DNA from 4 places in the Pseudomonas sp. TWI929 genome. Region 2 is predicted to be linked to each of the others. Evidence: riboswitches for the same ligand, from Rfam matches in the RefSeq annotation. Region 2 holds a riboswitch; each other region holds the start of a gene.
The links. A riboswitch is a leader RNA that binds a small molecule or an ion and turns the genes downstream of it on or off. The one in region 2 is predicted to bind cobalamin.

Region 1: linked by a shared signal. The riboswitch ahead of ABE456_RS22035 (ABC transporter substrate-binding protein) and the one ahead of ABE456_RS26355 (TonB-dependent receptor) in region 2 are both predicted to bind cobalamin.
Region 3: linked by a shared signal. The riboswitch ahead of ABE456_RS08875 (CbtB domain-containing protein) and the one ahead of ABE456_RS26355 (TonB-dependent receptor) in region 2 are both predicted to bind cobalamin.
Region 4: linked by a shared signal. The riboswitch ahead of cobO (cob(I)yrinic acid a,c-diamide adenosyltransferase) and the one ahead of ABE456_RS26355 (TonB-dependent receptor) in region 2 are both predicted to bind cobalamin.

The regions. Positions count from the first base shown of each region.
Region 1 covers NZ_JBDJLK010000069.1:25,038-29,489, reverse strand. Annotated here, with positions in the region: gene ABE456_RS22040 (DUF1624 domain-containing protein) at 1-986, shown strand, start outside; cobalamin riboswitch at 1,015-1,214, shown strand; gene ABE456_RS22035 (ABC transporter substrate-binding protein) at 1,325-2,335, shown strand; gene ABE456_RS22030 (iron ABC transporter permease) at 2,335-3,351, shown strand; gene ABE456_RS22025 (ABC transporter ATP-binding protein) at 3,348-4,136, shown strand; gene ABE456_RS22020 (pseudoazurin) at 4,154-4,452, shown strand, end outside.
Region 2 covers NZ_JBDJLK010000113.1:9,286-13,737, reverse strand. Annotated here, with positions in the region: gene ABE456_RS26355 (TonB-dependent receptor) at 1-2,021, opposite strand, end outside; cobalamin riboswitch at 2,130-2,338, opposite strand; gene ABE456_RS26350 (GNAT family N-acetyltransferase) at 2,397-2,966, opposite strand; gene ABE456_RS26345 (carboxymuconolactone decarboxylase family protein) at 3,045-3,389, opposite strand; gene lpxO (lipid A hydroxylase LpxO) at 3,589-4,452, opposite strand, start outside.
Region 3 covers NZ_JBDJLK010000014.1:24,616-29,067, reverse strand. Annotated here, with positions in the region: gene ABE456_RS08900 (response regulator transcription factor) at 1-278, opposite strand, end outside; gene ABE456_RS08895 (DUF1272 domain-containing protein) at 498-740, opposite strand; gene cobM (precorrin-4 C(11)-methyltransferase) at 807-1,559, opposite strand; gene ABE456_RS08885 (cobalamin biosynthesis protein) at 1,593-1,979, opposite strand; gene ABE456_RS08880 (CbtA family protein) at 1,979-2,665, opposite strand; gene ABE456_RS08875 (CbtB domain-containing protein) at 2,675-2,863, opposite strand; cobalamin riboswitch at 2,957-3,182, opposite strand; gene ABE456_RS08870 (GNAT family N-acetyltransferase) at 3,377-3,856, opposite strand; gene ABE456_RS08865 (LysE family translocator) at 3,980-4,452, shown strand, end outside.
Region 4 covers NZ_JBDJLK010000009.1:70,798-75,249, reverse strand. Annotated here, with positions in the region: gene cbiB (adenosylcobinamide-phosphate synthase CbiB) at 1-176, opposite strand, end outside; gene bluB (5,6-dimethylbenzimidazole synthase) at 173-823, opposite strand; gene ABE456_RS06725 (cobyrinate a,c-diamide synthase) at 820-2,115, opposite strand; gene cobO (cob(I)yrinic acid a,c-diamide adenosyltransferase) at 2,112-2,723, opposite strand; cobalamin riboswitch at 2,844-3,062, opposite strand; gene ABE456_RS06715 (hypothetical protein) at 3,221-3,799, shown strand; gene ABE456_RS06710 (DUF6543 domain-containing protein) at 3,820-4,452, opposite strand, start outside.

The DNA.
Region 1 (4,452 bases), on a different contig from region 2:
GCACCCTGGCCCACCTGTGTGCGCCGGTGTTCGTCCTGCTGACCGGCCTTTCGGCCTGGCTGTACGGCGAGAAGCACCAGGGCCGTGGCGACGTTTCGGTGTTCCTGTTCAAGCGCGGGCTGTTTCTGGTGGTGCTGGAGTTCACCCTGGTCAACTTCGCCTGGACCTTCCAGCTGCCACCCAGCGTGATCTACCTGCAAGTGATCTGGGCCATCGGCGTCAGCATGGTCGCCATGTCGCTGCTGGTGTGGCTGCCTCGCACCGCGCTGCTCGCCCTGGGTGCAGTCATCATTGCAGGCCACAACCTGCTCGACAGCCTGCACTTTGGCGTGGAATCGGCCCTGCATGTGCCATGGGCGATCCTGCATGACCGCGGCTGGCTGGAATTCTCCGACAGCCTGCGCCTGCGCACGTCCTACCCGGTGCTGCCGTGGATCGGTGTCATCGCCCTGGGCTATGGCCTGGGCCCCTGGTTTGCCCGCGGCAGCGAGACCGGCCAGCGCCAGCAACGCTTGCTGCTGGCCGGGTTGCTGGCGCTGCTGGGCTTTGTCGTGCTGCGCATGTTCAACGGTTATGGTGAAGCACCGTGGAGTGGCTACCCCACCTTTACGCAAACCCTGATGAGCTTCTTCAACATCACCAAGTACCCACCGTCGCTGCTGTTCCTGGCCCTGACCCTGGGCTGCGGCCTACTGTTGCTGCGCGCTTTCGAACGCGCCGGCCAGGCACGCTGGATCAGTGCCCTGGCGGTGTTCGGTGCTGCACCCATGTTCTTCTACCTGCTGCACCTGTATGTGCTGAAGCTGCTGTACCTGGCCTGCGTGGCGATGTTTGGCCTCAACCATGGCGACTATTTCGGCTTCGACGGCATCGCTGCGGTGTGGCTGGGTGCGCTGTTGCTGGCGGTTTCGCTGTATCTGCCGGTCCGCTGGTTCGCCCGGCTGAAGCAGCGTCGCCGCGACATCAGCTGGCTGAAGTACTTCTGAAAAGCGTTTTCACCCGGCGGCGCGATGGTCTACCATGCGGGCCGCCGGTTTCCACCACGGAATTAATAGGGAATCCCAGGCCCGCCAATACGGGCCAAACGGAACTGCCCCCGCAACTGTAGGTGCCGAGCCTGCTCCATCGATGCCACTGGGTTTAACTGCTCGGGAAGGCCGGAGCCGGGCCATGACGCATCAGTCAGGAGACCTGCCGGCCTACATTCACCAACCGGCGGGGTGTCCGGGATTGGCCATCTGTGTTGCCCCTGCTGCAAGCGGGGGCGCGGCGATGCCTGTCCGTGCGTTCATTCCGTGAACTGTCCGATAGGAGATCGCCCAGCATGCTGCCCCGTTTCGCCACCTTGCTCGCCGGCCTTGGCCTCAGCGGCCTGGCCCAGGCTGCCGCCACCCAGTACCCGCTCACGGTCGACAACTGCGGCAAGCCGCAGACCTTCGCCCAGGCGCCGCAGCGCGCGGTCACCATCGGCCAGGCCGGCACCGAGATGCTCTATGCACTGGGCCTTGGCGACAAGCTGGCGGGTACCTCGCTGTGGTTCAACAACGTATTGCCCGAGTACCAGGCGCTGAACGCCAAGGTGCCGCGCCTGGCCGACAACGACCCCAGCTTCGAGGCGGTGGTCGGCAAGCGCCCACAACTGGTGGCAGTGCAGTTCGAGTGGATGGTCGGCGCCCAGGGTGTGGTCGGTACCCGCGAACAGTTCGACGAGCTGAAAATCCCCACCTACCTGCTGCCATCGGACTGCGAAGGCAAGGACAACCTGGTCGGCGCCGACGGCACCCGCCTGCAGGCGTTCCAGGTAGACAGCATCTACAAAAGCGTCAGCCAGCTGGCGGAAATCTTCAACGTGCAAGAACGTGGCACGGCGCTGAACGCCGAGCTCAAAAGCCGCCTGGACAGCGCCAAGGCGCAACTGGCCGGCAAGGACCTGTCGGCCACCTCGGCGCTGTTCTGGTTCTCCAGCGCCGACCTCGATATCGACCCCTATGTAGCGGGGCGCCAGGGTGTCGCCGACTTCATGTTGCGCACCCTGGGCGTGCGCAACGTGGTCGAGTCCAGCGAAGAGTGGCCAACCGTAGGCTGGGAAACCCTGGCCAAGGCCAACCCTACCTGGCTGATCATCGCCCGCATGGACCGTCGTCGCTTCCCCGCCGACGACTACCAAAAGAAGCTGGAATTCCTGCGCAGCGACCCGGTAACGCGCAACATGGACGCGGTAAAGCACGACCGCATCATCATCCTCGACGCCGACGCCATGCAGGCCGGCATCCGCCTGTTCCGTGGCGTACAGACGTTGTCGGCAGCCTTTGCCAGCGGTAAAGCCAGCCAGTGATCAATCGACTGCTACCCTGCATCGCCGTTGCCCTGGCAGCCCTGTTGGCTGCCCTGCTGGCCGGTACCGCCATCGGCGAAACCAACCTGTCGCCCAGCGTGGTCGGCCAGGTGCTGGCCAACCACCTGTGGCACGCCGGCTACCCGGTCGACCCGATCGACGCCGGCATCGTCTGGAACTACCGCCTGACCCGCACCCTGGTCGCGGCGGCCTGCGGTGCCGGCCTGGCCACCTGTGGGGTGATCCTTCAGGCGCTGTTGCGCAACCCACTGGCCGAGCCTTACCTGCTAGGCCTGTCTGCCGGTGCCTCGACCGGTGCAGTACTGGTCGGCCTGCTGGGCCTGGGCAGCCTGGCCTTGAGCATGTCCGCCGGGGCCTTCATCGGCGCCCTGGCGGCCTTTGCCCTGGTGCTGGTGCTGGCCCGCGCGGCAGGCCCCAGCAGCAACAACGCCCAGGTGATCCTGGCCGGTATTGCCGGCTCGCAACTGTTCAACGCCCTGACCGCGTTCCTGATCACCAAGTCGGCCACCGCCGAGCAGGCGCGCGGCATCCTGTTCTGGCTGCTGGGCAACCTCAGCGGCGTGCGCTGGCCTTCGGTGTGGCTGGCCGTGCCGGTCGCGCTGTTCGGTCTGCTGGTATGTCTGTGGCACCGCCGTGCGCTGGATGCGTTCACCTTCGGCGTCGATTCGGCCGCCTCGCTGGGTATCCCGGTGCGGCGTACCCAGTTGCTGCTGATCAGTTGTGCGGCGCTGGTAACGGCCGTGATGGTGTCCATCGTCGGCGCCATCGGTTTTGTCGGGCTGGTCATCCCGCATGCCCTGCGCCTGCTGCTCGGCCCCGGGCACAGCCGCCTGCTGCCTGCCAGCGCGCTGGGCGGTGCGTTGTTCCTGATTGCCGCCGACATCCTTTCGCGCACGCTGATCAGCGGCCAGGTGATCCCGGTAGGCGTGGTCACTGCCCTGATCGGGGCACCGGTGTTCGCGCTGATTCTGGTCAGCCGCCGGGGGCGCCCATGACCGCCATGGCTGCTGTACAGATGGCACCGCTGAGCTGCCACGGCCTGGGCCTGCAACTGGCCGGCAATGGCGTACTCAGCGATATCCACCTCAGTGTGGTTGCCGGCGAAACCCTGGGCATCGTCGGCCCCAACGGCTCAGGCAAGTCTTCGCTATTGAAGCTGCTGGCGGGCCTGCGCAAGCCGGCCAGCGGCAGTGTGCAACTGATGGGCGAAGCACTGGCACAGATGCCCCGCCGCCGTGTTGCCCAGACCTTGGCACTGGTTGAGCAGCAGGCCGACACCCTCGATGCGATCAACGTGTTCGACGCCGTCGCCCTGGGCCGCACGCCGTGGCTGTCAGCCCTGGCGCCGTTCTCCGGTAAGGACCGTGCCATCGTCGAACAGGCGTTGGCCGACCTTGATGCCCTGCACCTGCGCACACGCCTGTGGGGTTCGCTGTCCGGGGGCGAGCGCCAGCGCGTGCATATCGCCCGTGCTTTGGCCCAGCGGCCACAGGTATTGCTACTCGACGAGCCGACCAACCACCTGGACATCCAGCACCAGCTGAGCCTGCTGCAACAAGTGCAGGCCCTGCCGGTGACCACCCTGGTGGCCTTGCACGACCTCAACCAGGCGCTCACCTGCGACCGGGTTGCGGTACTCGACAAAGGCCGCTTGGTCGCCCTCGGCAAACCGTTCGAGGTGCTTACCCCCGAGCGCCTGCTGAGCACCTTTGGCGTCCATGCCCACTACCTCACCGACCCGTTCGACGGCGCGCGCATCCTGCGCTTTCGCGCCCCCTGAACCAGGAAGTTCTGCCCATGTTGTTGCGCCGTACCACCCTGCTGCTCGCCAGCGCCCTGCTGGCCTCGATCGCGCATGCAGAAGTGCATGAAGTAAAAATGCTCAACCGCGGCAGCGACGGCGCCATGGTCTACGAACCGGACCACTTGATCATCGCCCCCGGCGACAGCGTGCGCTTTCTGCCGACCCAGAACGGGCACAACGCCGCCAGCGTACCGGGCCTGCTACCCAGCGGCGCCGAGCCGTTCAAGAGCAAGCTGAACCAACCGTTCGAGCAGGTCTTCAACGTGCCAGGTGTGTACGGTATCCAGTGCAT
Region 2 (4,452 bases):
AATTGCAACCCCAGCCGCACATCCGGTAACACCTGCCAGCCGATGTTGGCATCTACCACGGTGTACCCGGGGGCGCTCTGGGTATTGGCGGTATCGGCATAACGCTCATCCACATAGCGCGCGCCCATACCGACTTCCACCTGCTGCCCGAAGCCTTTGCTCAGCCACAGGTTGGCGGTACGCCGCGGCACGTTGACCGGTCGGTTGCCCGCGCGGTCCTGCGCGACACCGTCGACCATTTCGGCGAAGTCGTCATACCTGGCGCGCACCAGCGACGCGTTGGCCGACACTTGCAACTGGTGCGCCAGCGCCAGTTCCAAGGTCGCCTCCAGGCCATCGGACGTCTGCTGGCCGGCTTGTTGTGGCTCGTGGGTGATCGGGTCGTCCACCAGCAGCTTCTTCTTGACGATGTGGTAGGCCGCCAAGGTCCATTCGCCACGGCCGTCCCAGAAACGTTGCTTGAGCCCCACCTCGGTCTGCTTCGCTTCGGTCAGGTCGTAGTGCATCTGGCTCGGGCTGAGGCTGATCAGGTTGTCGACCCCGTCCTCGCTGGTGGAGTACTGGCCATACAGCGACAGGTCGTCGGTAACCGCAAACACCAGCCCGACGCGCCAGTTGCCACCTTGCAGGCTGCGATCGCTGCGGCTGTCGTTGGTCAGGTTGTCGCGGTCGATGTGGTTCTGGTCGCGGCGCACGCCGGTTACCAGCGACAGGCGATCGCTCAGCTGCAGGCGGTTTTCGGCGAACAGAGCGAAGGTGTGGGTGGTGGACAGGGTTTGTGGGCGCAGCGGCGAGGCACTGTGGAACCCGCCCGGCTGCGGTTGCCACGGGTCGATGTAGTCGCCGCCGACATCGTTGTAAGGCGCATTGCTGTCGACGTTGAAGCGCACCTTGTTGTACTCGGCTCCGAGTACGGTCTTGCTGGCCAGGCCGAACAGCGAGTGGTCGAAGGTGAAGGTCTGGCGGTCGCCGAACTGTTCCTGGTTGTGCTTGATTTCCAGGTAGCTGCCGCGCAGCAACTGCTGGCGCTCGGCGTCCCAGTCATAATTCTCGGCATTGCGCCAGTGGCGGCGGCTCTTGATGTAGTACAACTGGTTGCTGGCGCTGACGTGGTCGTTCAGCGCCCAGTCGGCGGTCAACCGGGTCCATTCGTCGTCGTAGCGCTGCACGTCGTTCTGCACGTTGTAGTTTTTATTACGCAGGCTGCTGCGGTAGTGGCCGTCGATCAGTGGTGTGCCGTAGTAGTTGGCAGGTTGTGCCTCACCGCGGTCATGGGCGAGGGTAAAGCTGAGGTCGTCGCTGGCATCGAAGCGCAGTGCCGCGCTCAGGGCCAGGCTGCGTGAAGTGGTGCGGTCGACCCAGCCATTGCCGGCCTGCTGGTTCAGGGTCAGCCGATAGCTCAGGCGCTCGCCAAGGCTGCCGCCGCTGTCCAGGCCGAGCTGCTGGCGGTCCCACGAACCGTAGCCCAGGCGCAGGTGGTTGTGCACCTCGCCGGCAAACGGTTTTTTCGGGATCACGTTGACCACCGCACCGGTGGCGCCCTCGCCATACAACACCGAAGCGGGGCCGCGAATCACATCGATGCGCTCGACCATCCATGGGTCAACCGGGAAGGTCTGGGTGCCGGCACCGGTGTACTGGCGTGCGCCGTCGAACAGGGTCATCACCGAGCCGTGCCCGGCAAAACCGCGAGCGGAAAGGCCCGTGCCACCATCGCCAGGGGAGCCGACGTAGGTGATGCCTGGGGACCTGGTTACCGCGTCCTGCACGGTGAGGTTGTTGCGCTGCTGGATCTGTTCGGCGCTGATACTGCTGGTACTGGCTGGTGTTTCCAGGGCGCTGAGGCCAAGGCGCGAGCCGGCCTGGGTGGGCGTGGCCAGGTCGATGTCGTGGCTGTCGAAGGTACCGGTGATGGCCGTGGAAGGCAGGGCCAGGGGGTGTTGGTCGAGGCCATCGGCCTGGGCCGGCAGGGCGACGGCCAGGCAGGCCGCCAGAGGGTGAAGCTTGAACATACGGGACATGTCGTTCCACTGCTGCAGGAATGAATGGATCCCGGTGGAAAACACGCAAAGGCACACCGTGCCCGCAAGCGCGCGCACGGATACCGGCCTGCGCCCGCCCACCGCGGGTTGCCAAGTGAGGCTTCAGGCCGGTCTCCGGGCTTGCGAGGGGCAGGAAACCTTCACCTTCCCATGCATGTGCACAGTGGTTTGTCGAAGGGTTCGCTCGCTTACCGTTGCGGGGGCAGCGCCGGACTTGTCGTGGGCAACACGACGCACCGGCTTCCCGTTTCACCCTGCGCGCGGCGGCGCAGGACACCTGAAACTGGCGCGCATCTGACCATTGAAATGTTAGGGCGTCAAATTTGCTGGGGTTATGGGGCCGTGGTAGGCAGGTTAGCGCCCGCGCCGACGCGAAACCCGTGCCTCGATGTTCTTGCGCCCGATCAGCAGCGGCGGCTTCTCTACCACTGGCTCATCCGCCAGCCACTTGTACATCACCAGGCAGTCCACCAGCCCCAGTCGGGCATGGCGATAGGCCTTGGGCAAGCGGCCGACCGTTTCGAAGCCCAGCTTGTGCCACAGCGCCACTGCCACTTCATTGCTGGCTACCACTGAGTTGAACTGTAAGGCCAGAAAGCCCTCCTGGCGTGCCAGCTTCTGCGAATGCTCGCACATCAAGCGCGCCACGCCCCGGCCACGTGCCTGTTCGCAGACCATGTAGCCGCAATTACCCACATGCGCGCCAGGCCCGGTGGCATTGGCCTTGAGATAATACGAACCCAGCAGCTCGCCATCCTCTTCGGCCAGCAGGGTGTGCAATGGCAGCTCCAGCCACAGCTGGCTGGCCTGTTCAAAGGTCAGGGCCGGGTCGTATGCGTAGGTTTCACGGGCCTGGACAACAGCCTGGAAGGTAGGCCAGAAGCGTTCGAAGTCTTCGGGCGTCATGGGGCGAATGTGGATCATGCGGGTTCCTGAGAGTGCTTAGCCGCCCAGTCTGGGTGGCGCGGCGCCGTCGCGCAAGGGCGGCGACGCCGTTTGTGCTCAGCCGTTGGCCTTGCCCACCGCATCCATGGCCCGTGCGGAATAGACCAGTGCAGCACCAGCGTTCATTGCCACGGCCACGCCGAGGGCTTCGGCAATTTCCTCGCGGCTGGCGCCATGCTTGACTGCCTGCTGCGAATGCACGGCGATGCAGCCGTCGCAGCGGGTGGTCACGGCCACGGCCAGGGAGATCAGCTCGCGGGTCTTGGCGTCCAGGTGGTTGGTTTTGGCCCCTGCACCACTGGCGGTCATGTAGCCGGCCACGGTGTCGGGGGAGAGTTGCTTGAGATCGCCGATGCCGGCCATCAACTGCTTACGGTAGGCGTCCCAGTCCATCATGCTCATCGTCTTCACCTTGGGGGGAGTTGCGAGTGGAGCTTTCAGGCTAGTCGAAGAGTCGCCAGTGTGAGGCCTGTACTTTGGTTGGTAAACGCTGGCACTTGTAGGGGCGGGGTCACCCGCGAAGAATCCAGCGCAGTGGATGGCATCGGCGTTGCCGGTGTTCGCGGCTAAAGCCACTCCTACAAGGGATTGCGTACAACCATCAGATGTAGATGAACACCAGCACCAACGCCGCAACCACTGCCCACTTCTCCAGGTAGTAGCGCATGCGGTTGCGCTTTTTCAGTGCCTTGCCGCGCTCGCGGATCTTGTAGATGCGGGTGAACAGCCGGTTGATGCCCCCGGTCTTGTCGCTGGCATCATTGGGCGCGGCGGCGGCGGCCATTACATTACGGCTGAACCAGCGGTTGAACGCGGTTGCCCAACGGTACTTGAGCGGGCGCTCTACGTCACAGAACAGGATGATGCGGTTGTGCTCGGTGGTGTTGGCCGCGTAGTGGATGTAGGTCTCATCGAAGACCACGCCTTCGCCATCGCGCCACGAGTACTTCTCGCCGTCCACGTCGATGTAGCATCCGTCGTCGTTCGGTGTGTCCAGGCCCAGGTGGTAGCGGTACGAACCGGCATACGGGTCACGGTGGCGGACCAGCTTGGCACCCGGCGGCAGGGTGGCGAACATGGCGGCCTTGACCGTGCCGATGCCTTGCAGCAACTCGGTGGTACGCGGGCACAGGGCCATCGCCGACGGGTGGCTTTCGCCGTACCACTTCAGGTAAAAGCGCTTCCAGCCGGTCTTGAAGAACGAGTTGAAGCCGACGTCATCGTAATTCTCGGACTTCTTGATTTCGCCCACGTGCAGCAGCTGGCGGCCTTCCTCGCGGATTTCCTGCCAATGGTCCTGCAGCGGCTTCAGTTCGGGGAACGCCTCTACCGGCAGGTAAGGCTTGGCCGGGTGCTTGGAAAACAGATACAGGAAGCTGTTGATCGGTGCCAGGAAGCTGGAGTGATCGCCCAGTTGGCGGGTCAGCTTGTGGCGCACCCGACCGCGCAGGTGTACATAAGCGAT
Region 3 (4,452 bases), on a different contig from region 2:
AGGCAGCGCCGCACGTACAGGTCGGTGGCTTGCCCGGTCAGCACCATGATCTTGGGTACCGGTTCCAGGCATTGCAGGCGCTTGATCACTTCCATGCCGTCCAGGCCGGGCAGGCCGATGTCGAGAATGACCACGTCCGGGCGCAGATCGCGGGCTACCTGCGCCACTTCGCTGCCATTGCCGACCTCTCCGACGACATGAAAGCGCTCACGCTCGAGCAGTAGGCGCAACGACAGCCGGACGATGGGGTGGTCGTCGACGATCAGCACGGTTGTCATGAGGAAAACTCCTGTCGGGATGTGGTCCGCTTCCTTGATCACTCAGGAATACGTCTGCAAGTGGGGTTGTCGGAAGCGCTGCACGATACGACCATTCCCGAAGTTTGGTAATGCCGAGTATAGAAGTGTTGATAATCCCCGTGGTTGTTGTCGAAATTTCCTACAAATAACGGGAAAGACATCACCCTATCAAAGCGGCAATGTCTGTTTTTGGGCCAGTCAGGCGCAGGCGGAGTGCGCTTTGTTCACGCGCAGGGTCGAGGCGGGGTTATTGAGCAGCGCCTGGCCGACCCGCGTGGGGCGAGCCACCAACTGGCCGGAGCAGTTCGGGCAACGGCCCTGAAAGCGGGTTTCGGCACAGGTGCGGCAGAAAGTGCATTCAAAGGAGCAGATCAGCGTGTCGGGGCTGTCACCCGGCAGGTCGGTATCGCAGCACTCGCAGTTGGGGCGTAAGTCCAGCATGGGCATGACTCCTGTTCGCAGGCGGGAACCCGGAGTCTGCTACGCCGGCGGCAAGCCTGGCAATGCTCAGTCGCCAGGGCGATACAAGTGTGCGTGCCCGGCGCGGTACAAGGCCGACTCGGCGAACGGCGTGTCGCCCAGCACGTGGCCCACGAGGATCAGCGCCGTGCGCCGGAAGGCCTTGGCCGCAACGCGTTCGACAATATTGCCGAGGGTGCCGCGCACCCAGTCCTGGTCTGGCCAGGTGGCGCGATGGACCACCGCCACCGGGCAGTGCGCGCCGTAATGCGGTAGCAACTCATCGACGATGCGCGCCAGGTGCTTGACCCCCAGGTGAATCGCCAAGGTGCTGCCATGGCGCGCCAGGTCGCCCAGTTGCTCGCCCGGTGGCATCGGTGAGCTGTCGCCATAGCGGGTGAGGATTACCGTCTGCGCCACTTGTGGCAGGGTCAGTTCGCAGCCGAGCAGGGCGGCGCTGGCCGCCGTGGCGGTGACGCCGGGGATGATCTGGTAATCGATGCCCAGCACCTGCAGGTGGCGGATCTGCTCGCCGATGGCGCCATACAGGCTTGGGTCGCCGCTATGTACCCGGGCCACATCCTGGCCTTGTTCGTGAGCGTTGCGCATGGCCGCGATGATCTGCTCCAGGTGCAGCTCGGCACTGTTGATCACGGTCTCGGCCTGGTGGCCTTCGAGCACGGCGGCCGGTACCAGTGAGCCGGCATAGATGATCACCGGGCACTGGCGGATCAGCCGTTGGCCCTTGACCGTGATCAGTTCCGGGTCGCCGGGGCCGGCGCCGATGAAGTAGACGGTCATGGAAAGTCCTTGCAAGAAAAGGATATGAAGCGTTCAGCAGGCCAGGGCGAGCGTGGCCGGACCCAGTACCTGACGGGGCAGCAGCAACCGGGCAGTGCCAAGCCACTGGCTGGCCAGGGCCAGGGCAGCGCTCTCCGCCACGCCCCAGCAGCCGCTATGGGCATGGGCAGCGGCAGAACGATGGCTGAGCAATGGTTCGTAGGGTTGCAGTTGCGCGCCATGGTACAGCACCAAGGGCAAACCGAGGCGATCGGCCAGTTGCTGCAAGCCGGGTTCGTCGGCCTTAAGGCTAATGCTGGCGATACCGCGTAGATCGGCCAACGCCAGGCCCTGGTGTTCCAAGGCCTGGCGCAGCAAGGTTTGCAGGGTATCCGCCGGGCAACCCCGGCGGCAACCGAAACCGGCGTAAAAAACCGGCATCAGGCCTGGCTGGAACGGCGGAACAGCCATGCGCTGAGCAGGCCCAAGGCCAGCCAGAAGGCGGCGTTGGTCAGCCAGGAGGCCAGTTTGAACTGGGTTTCCAGTGCTTCGGGGGCCAGGCTTTCGTGCACTTCGGGCTGCGGTGCGCCGATTACATGGGGAATGACCAGCAGCACGGCGCCCAGCGCCTTCAGCAGCCAGTGGCGGGCGAATACCAGCATGGCCAGCCCCAGGGCTGTAGCGCTGGCTGTGCCAACCCACCAGGCCTGGCGTTGCCCCAGGTCGGCGGCCGCAGTACCTGGCAGTTCTGGTGGCAGGCCCAGGGTCGGGGCCAGGCAGAACACGGCAAAGCCGGCCAGCCCCCACAATGCGCCAGTGCCGGCGCGCTTGGGCTCGCGCAGGCTGTACAGGGCGGTGAGGATCAAGGCGAAGCCGACCGCGACCACCAGGTTGCCACCGGTGGTAGACAGCACGCGCTGCCAGCCGTCTTCCGGCGACCAGGCTTCGGCACTGTGTTCATGGGCGGCCACTTCACTGCCATGTTCGTGGTGTGCGGCCGGTGCCGCAGACTCGTAGGTTTCTGCCTCGAGAATCAACGGGGCGACCCAGAAACTCTGCAGCAGGGTCAGCAGCAAGGCAGCAAGCAGCCCGCTGAAGCCCGCGGTACGGGCAATGCGCGTAATCATCGGGCGTACTCAGTGGCAGGGGAAGGCGGCGCTGTGGCGGGTGTCGTGGGCGGCGTTGTGCACGGCCTCGATGTGCGAGAAGCCGGCGAAGTACACCAGGCACAGGCCCAGCAGGCTGGCGCCGACGGCGATGACTACACGCTGACTGAGGGTGACCGGGGTGGCAAGGCTGTGCTGCTTGGCGCTGGTGACGGGCATGACGCGTTCCTCTGCTTTTTTGTGGGCAACGGGCGAGCGCGGCAGCCCCGGGCATGATTGCCCAGGGGAATGCAACAGCGCCCGCCCACCGCGGGGTGTTCATGAACGCCAGGCCGGTCTCCGGGCTTGCGAGGAGGAGCAGGGCTCCTGGAAGGCGTCACCTTCCCATGCCGAACTACCGGGCACAGTGGTATAGACGCTTCGCTCGCTTACCGTTGCGGGGGCAGCACCGGCCTTGTCCGGCCCTGTTTGCAGGGCCTGCGACGCACCGGTTTCCCGTTTCACCCCCATTGGGGGCACCTGAACGTGAGGTGTAAGGAGAGCATGGGGCGGGCTTGGCGTCAATTGCCAAGTACCGCAGCAGCAACCCATAAGCTGAAGGAGATTGCCCAGCCCTTTGGGCTGCGCTGTCACGCAGATAACTGTGCTGGCAGCTGCTCCGCGTACCCTGTGGGAGCGGGCGCGCCCGCGAAGGGGCCGGCACAGGCGACAGACAGCAGCCAGTTTGCCCAATCAACCCCGGGCAAACGCCGCCAGTTTCTCCCCATCCAACCGGTAACGCACCCACTCGTCCTGCGCCTCGGCCCCCAACTTCTCATAGAAGCCGATCGCCGGCTCGTTCCAGTCCAGCACACTCCACTCCAGCCGCCCGCAGTTGTTCGCCACTGCCTCGCGGGCAATGTGCTGCAGCAACTGCCGCCCGGCGCCGTCACCGCGCTGCTCGGGCGTCACGTAAAGGTCTTCCAGGTAAATGCCATTGCGCCCCAGCCAGGTCGAGTAACTGTAGAAGTACACCGCAAAACCGATAGCCCGCCCATCGCGTTCGCACATCAGGCTGTGCACGGTGCTGCCTTCGTCGAACAGGCTGTGCTCGATGTCGGCAAGGCTGGCGACCACTTCGTGGCGGGCGCGCTCGTACTCGGCCAGTTCAGTGATGAAGGCCAGGATCTGCTCGGCATCGGTACGAACGGCAGGTCGAATGGTGAGGCTCATGGGGACGGCTTCCTTGATCCAAGTGGCGGTACAGTAATGTGTATCTACATAATTTATTAGAACTGTATCGGTCGCAAGAGAGGGCGACTCCGTTAGTGTGACAGCACCTATCAAGAAAGTGGAATGCCCGCCATGCTTGCCTCTGCCGACTTGCTGACTGCCTTCGTGCTGTTTGCCTTCGTGTCTTCCATTACCCCTGGGCCCAACAACACCATGTTGCTGGCCTCGGGGGTGAACTTTGGCGTGCGTCGCTCGATCCCCCACGCGCTGGGTATCAGCTGTGGCTTCATGGTGATGGTACTGGCCGTCGGCCTGGGCCTGGGTGAGGTGTTCAAGGCCTGGCCGCCGTTATACACAGTGCTGCGCTACACCGGCGCCGCTTACCTGCTGTACCTGGCCTGGAAGATCGCCACCTCCGGGCCGGTCGGCACGGCTTCATCCAGCGCACGCCAACCGCTGGGCTTCTGGGGCGCGGCAGCCTTCCAGTGGGTAAACCCCAAGGCCTGGGTGATGGCGGTGGGGGCGATTACCACCTACACGCCGGCGCAGGGCTATGTGACCAATGTGATCGTCATTGCTGCCTTGTTCGCCCTGGT
Region 4 (4,452 bases), on a different contig from region 2:
ACGGCCAGGAACCAGGCACTCACGCCGTGGCTGCGCCAGCCGCGTCCACCTGCATTCATGCGGCGCTCCAGGCTACTGGCCATGTTGCCGAAGGCCACCAGCGGGTGGCGCCGCTGCGGTTCGCCCAGCAAGGCATCCAGGGCCACCCCGGCCACGGTCAGCAAGGCCACGCTCATTGGCGTTCTCCCCATTGGTTCTCGTACAGCATTTCACTCAAGGGCCGCTCTTCGGCCCAGTTTTCCTGCACCAGCATGGGTGCCGGGTAGAACTCGGTAACCGGCCCCAGGCACAGCACCGCCACCGGCTTGGCCCCGGCCGGCATGCCCAGCAACTGCGCCAGCGCCAGCGGGTCGAACAGCGACACCCAGCCCATGCCCAGCCCTTCGCCACGCGCCGCCAGCCACAGGTTCTGGATGGCGCAGGCCAGCGAGGCCAGGTCCATTTCCGGCAGGGTGCGGCGGCCGAAGATGTGCGGCTCGCGGTTGTCCATCAAGGCGGCCACCAGCAGCTCGGCACAGTCGTTGATGCCCTCCACCTTCAGCTTCATGAAGGCATCCGAACGCTCACCGAGCGCCTCAGCGGTGCGCACCCGCTCCGCCTCCACCAAGGCCTGGATGCGTGTGCGCAGGTCGCGCTGGGTAATGCGAATGAAACGCCAGGGCTGCATCAGGCCAACGCTGGGCGCCTGGTGCGCGGCGGCCAGCAGGCGGCCAAGCAGTTCCGGCGCTACCTCGCCCCCGGCGAAATGGCGCATGTCACGGCGCTCGCCGATGGCCCGGTAGATCGCGGCGCGCTCGGCGTCGCTATAGGCGTGTTCACTCATGGTCGCAACAGCGCCGCCGCCGCATCCGGGTTGGAGGGGAAGTAGAAGTGCACGTAGGAAGCCGTCAGCCGCCCCAGGCGATACACCGCTTCGTTGCCACGCCCACCGTTGGGGCTAAGGCCACGGGCAATCGGCTCCTGCGCGGTGCTGGTCAGCGAGTGGTGATAGGTGTGCCCGCGCAAGGTGCCTTCGGGCAGCTCTACCGCCTGCAGCGCCAGGGCCGCCAGGCGCTTCTGCATGGTCGCCTCGCCTGGCAGCAGGCCGAGTAGCTCGGCACGTTCGCCGGCCACGTCGGTCAGGGCATCGAGCAGGTACAGCATTCCGCCGCACTCGGCCAGCAACGGCTTGCCCTGGGCGTGATGGGCACGGATCGCTTCGCACATCGGCGCGTTTGCGGCCAGCGCCTGGTGATGCAGTTCGGGATAACCGCCCGGCAGATACAGGCTGTCTACCACTGGCAGCTCGCAATCATGCAGCGGCGAGAAGAATTCCAGCTGGGCACCCAGGTTGCGCAGCATGTCGAGGTTGGCGCCATAGGTGAAGGCAAACGCTTCGTCTCGCGCCACGCCGATGCGCACACCGGCCAGCGAGGCCGCACAGGCTTGCGGCTCAGGCTCGGCAAAGGTTACTGGCGGCGGCAAGGCCGCGTCACAGCTGGCCCCAAGCGCCTCGGCAGCAGCATCCAGGCGGTCATCCAGGTCATTCAGCTCGCTGGCCTGCACCAGGCCCAGGTGGCGGCTGGGCAGCTCGATGCCGCGCTCGCGGGACAAACCGCCGTACCAGCGCAGGCCTTCGGTCAGGCTGCCTTCCAGCAATTGCGCGTGGCGCAGGCTGCCCACCCGGTTGGCCAGCACGCCGGCGAACGGCAGGTCGGCCTGGTAGCGCGCCAGGCCCAGGGCCAGGGCGCCGAAGGTCTGGGCCATGGCCGTGCCGTCGATCACCGCCAGCACCGGCACGCCGAAGTGACGCGCCAGGTCGGCGCTAGACGGGGTGCCGTCGAATAGCCCCATCACCCCTTCGATCAGGATCAGGTCAGCCTCGCCAGCCGCCTCCCACAGCAGGCGGCGGCTCTCCTCGGCGCCGATCATCCACAAGTCCAGCTGGTACACCGGTGCGCCGCTGGCCCGCTCGAGGATCATCGGGTCGAGAAAGTCGGGACCGCACTTGAACACGCGCACCTTGCGCCCGAGGTTGCGGTGCAGGCGGGCCAGGGCGGCGGTGACGGTGGTCTTGCCCTGGCCAGAGGCCGGAGCCGCGATCAGAACCGCGGGGCAATGGCGCGATTGACTCACAGTTCGACGCCCTTCTGTGCGCGGATGCCAGCCTGGAAGGCGTGCTTGAGCATGCCCATCTCGGTCACGGTATCGGCCAGCTCAATCATTTCGGGTTTGGCCGCTCGGCCGGTGACGATCACATGCTGCATTGGCGGGCGAGCCTGGATATCGGACAGCACCTGATCAAGGTCGAGGTAGCCATGCTTGAGGGCAATGTTCAGCTCATCCAGTACCACGAACTGCACGCTCGGGTCCTGCAGCAGCTGGCGCGACACCGCCCAGGCGGCTTCGGCGGCGGCGATGTCGCGCTGGCGGTCCTGGGTTTCCCAGGTAAAGCCCTCGCCCATCACGTGGTAACGCACCTGTTCGGGGAAGCGGCGGAAGAACAGCTCTTCGCCGGTGCTGTTGCGGCCCTTGATAAACTGCACCACACCGCACTGCATGCCATGGCCCAGGGCGCGCGCGAGCATGCCGAAGGCCGAGCTGCTCTTGCCCTTGCCATTGCCGGTCAGCACCAGCAGCAGACCGCATTCGTTGGGGGAATTGGCGATGCGTTCGTCGATGATCGCCTTTTTGCGCTGCATGCGCGCCAGGTGGCGTTCGTCGCGTTCGGTGGGTTCGCTCATCAGGGTTCTCCGCAGGCTGGCGCCACGGCAACGCGCGGCGACAGGTAATAGGCGGGCATACGGAGAACGCGCAGGGGCCGTGGCAAGGCGTCACGGTGCACCGCGCATCACCCTCCGTGATGCCGTTGGCAGATATCAGGCCGGTCTCCGGGCTTGTGAGCGGGCCTTGGCCCAGGCCTGCGCGCCTTCCCGGGCTTACACCCAGTGGCCCTGCGCGGCCGCGACTCACCTACCGTTGCGGGGGCAGCGCCGGAATCGCGCCATGCTGGCGCCCACCGGCTTCCCAGTTTCACCCTGCCCAGACGGGGCTGGCAGGGCACCTGAAACACGCGCGAAGGTTAGAGGGTTGCATCCGGAGCGTCAATCGAAGCGGGCGCCCCACGGACAAACAGGCAAGGCCGTGGGTAATGGCTAATTTGCCAGCCTGTGCCAAACTGATATCACATAGCCATCACTCTCAACTGTACGCGACCACAACCACAACAGGAGAGCGCAGCATGCGAGGCCAGATCATCAACAACGCAAACCTGCAGTTCCTCAGCCTGGTGCTGGATCGCTGGATCGACTGCATCGACCGCTTCAACCAGTTTGCCGGCGATGCCGAAGCCCCGTACTGGCATGGCGCGGCCGCCAACACCGGGTTACTGGCTGCGGCGGCCTGGCAGGCTGAATTGGTGGCGCTGGAACAATTTGTCGGCAAGAAACAGCGCGACGAAGGTGATTATGAAGGGCGCTGCGACCTGTCGATCAGCAGTGCTGACGAAGTGCTGCATCTGAGCATCAGCCAACGCTGGCCAAGGCTCGCCAAGCTGGACATGGCACCCGCTCTCCAACAAACCGCTGCCCTCGCTCGCCAAGTGGCCTACCCCAGCCAACTGAAAGCCGGGGCACTGTTCATAACCCCTTGGAAGGCAGGCCAGCACGCCAGCCCCGAGGAGTTGCAAGACCTGGTCGATGACTTGCAGAAGCACACTGCCTGTGTCATCGCCTGGTACTTCCCGTATGCCTACCGCAAACTGCACAACGAATCAGGCCAGTACTTCCCCGGGGTAGCGTTGCTGATCAAACAGGCGTGAGGTGCCAACCGCCTGCAACCTCAGGCGGGGAAAAACCGTTCGACCAATTGTGAGTTGCCCAGGCGTTCAACATAGGCTTCCCTGACAAACAACTCGCCAGTGCGCAAGTCATACACCGGGCCGGACGTCGGCTTGGATACCTGGCGCAAGCGAACGTTGACAAAGCGATAGTCGGCCCCAGTAATCTGGCCAATGTACTCGATCTGAAAGTAGGCACCCGGCATGAACAAGGTTTCGGCTTCTTCCTTGTAATTGGAAAATGCCGTGACCGGAACACCACTCGAATACGCCCCGGCAGGCAATTCGAACACCACCGAACTTTCATCGAACACCCCATGCTCCCCAGTGCTCGCTATGTCGTCCGGGTCGGCAGCGAACTTGCGCATCATGTAGGGGTTTTCGGTAAAGGATGAGAGGTCGGTATTGACCAAGGTGTCACCCACCTTGAAACGGCCGCTGCGAAAATGCACGCCACTGGTGCCACGCACACCGTGCCCGCCGCGGTACAGCGGTACAGCAGCATCCCGAGGCAGGCGCTCCATGCTGGTGGCCAACTTGTTCAGGTAGCTGACCGGCGAGCCGCTTTGCTCACCCCTGCGCAGGTAATTGTTGATCGAATCATCATGGGTGTAGACCTCGATCAAGCTGTTGTT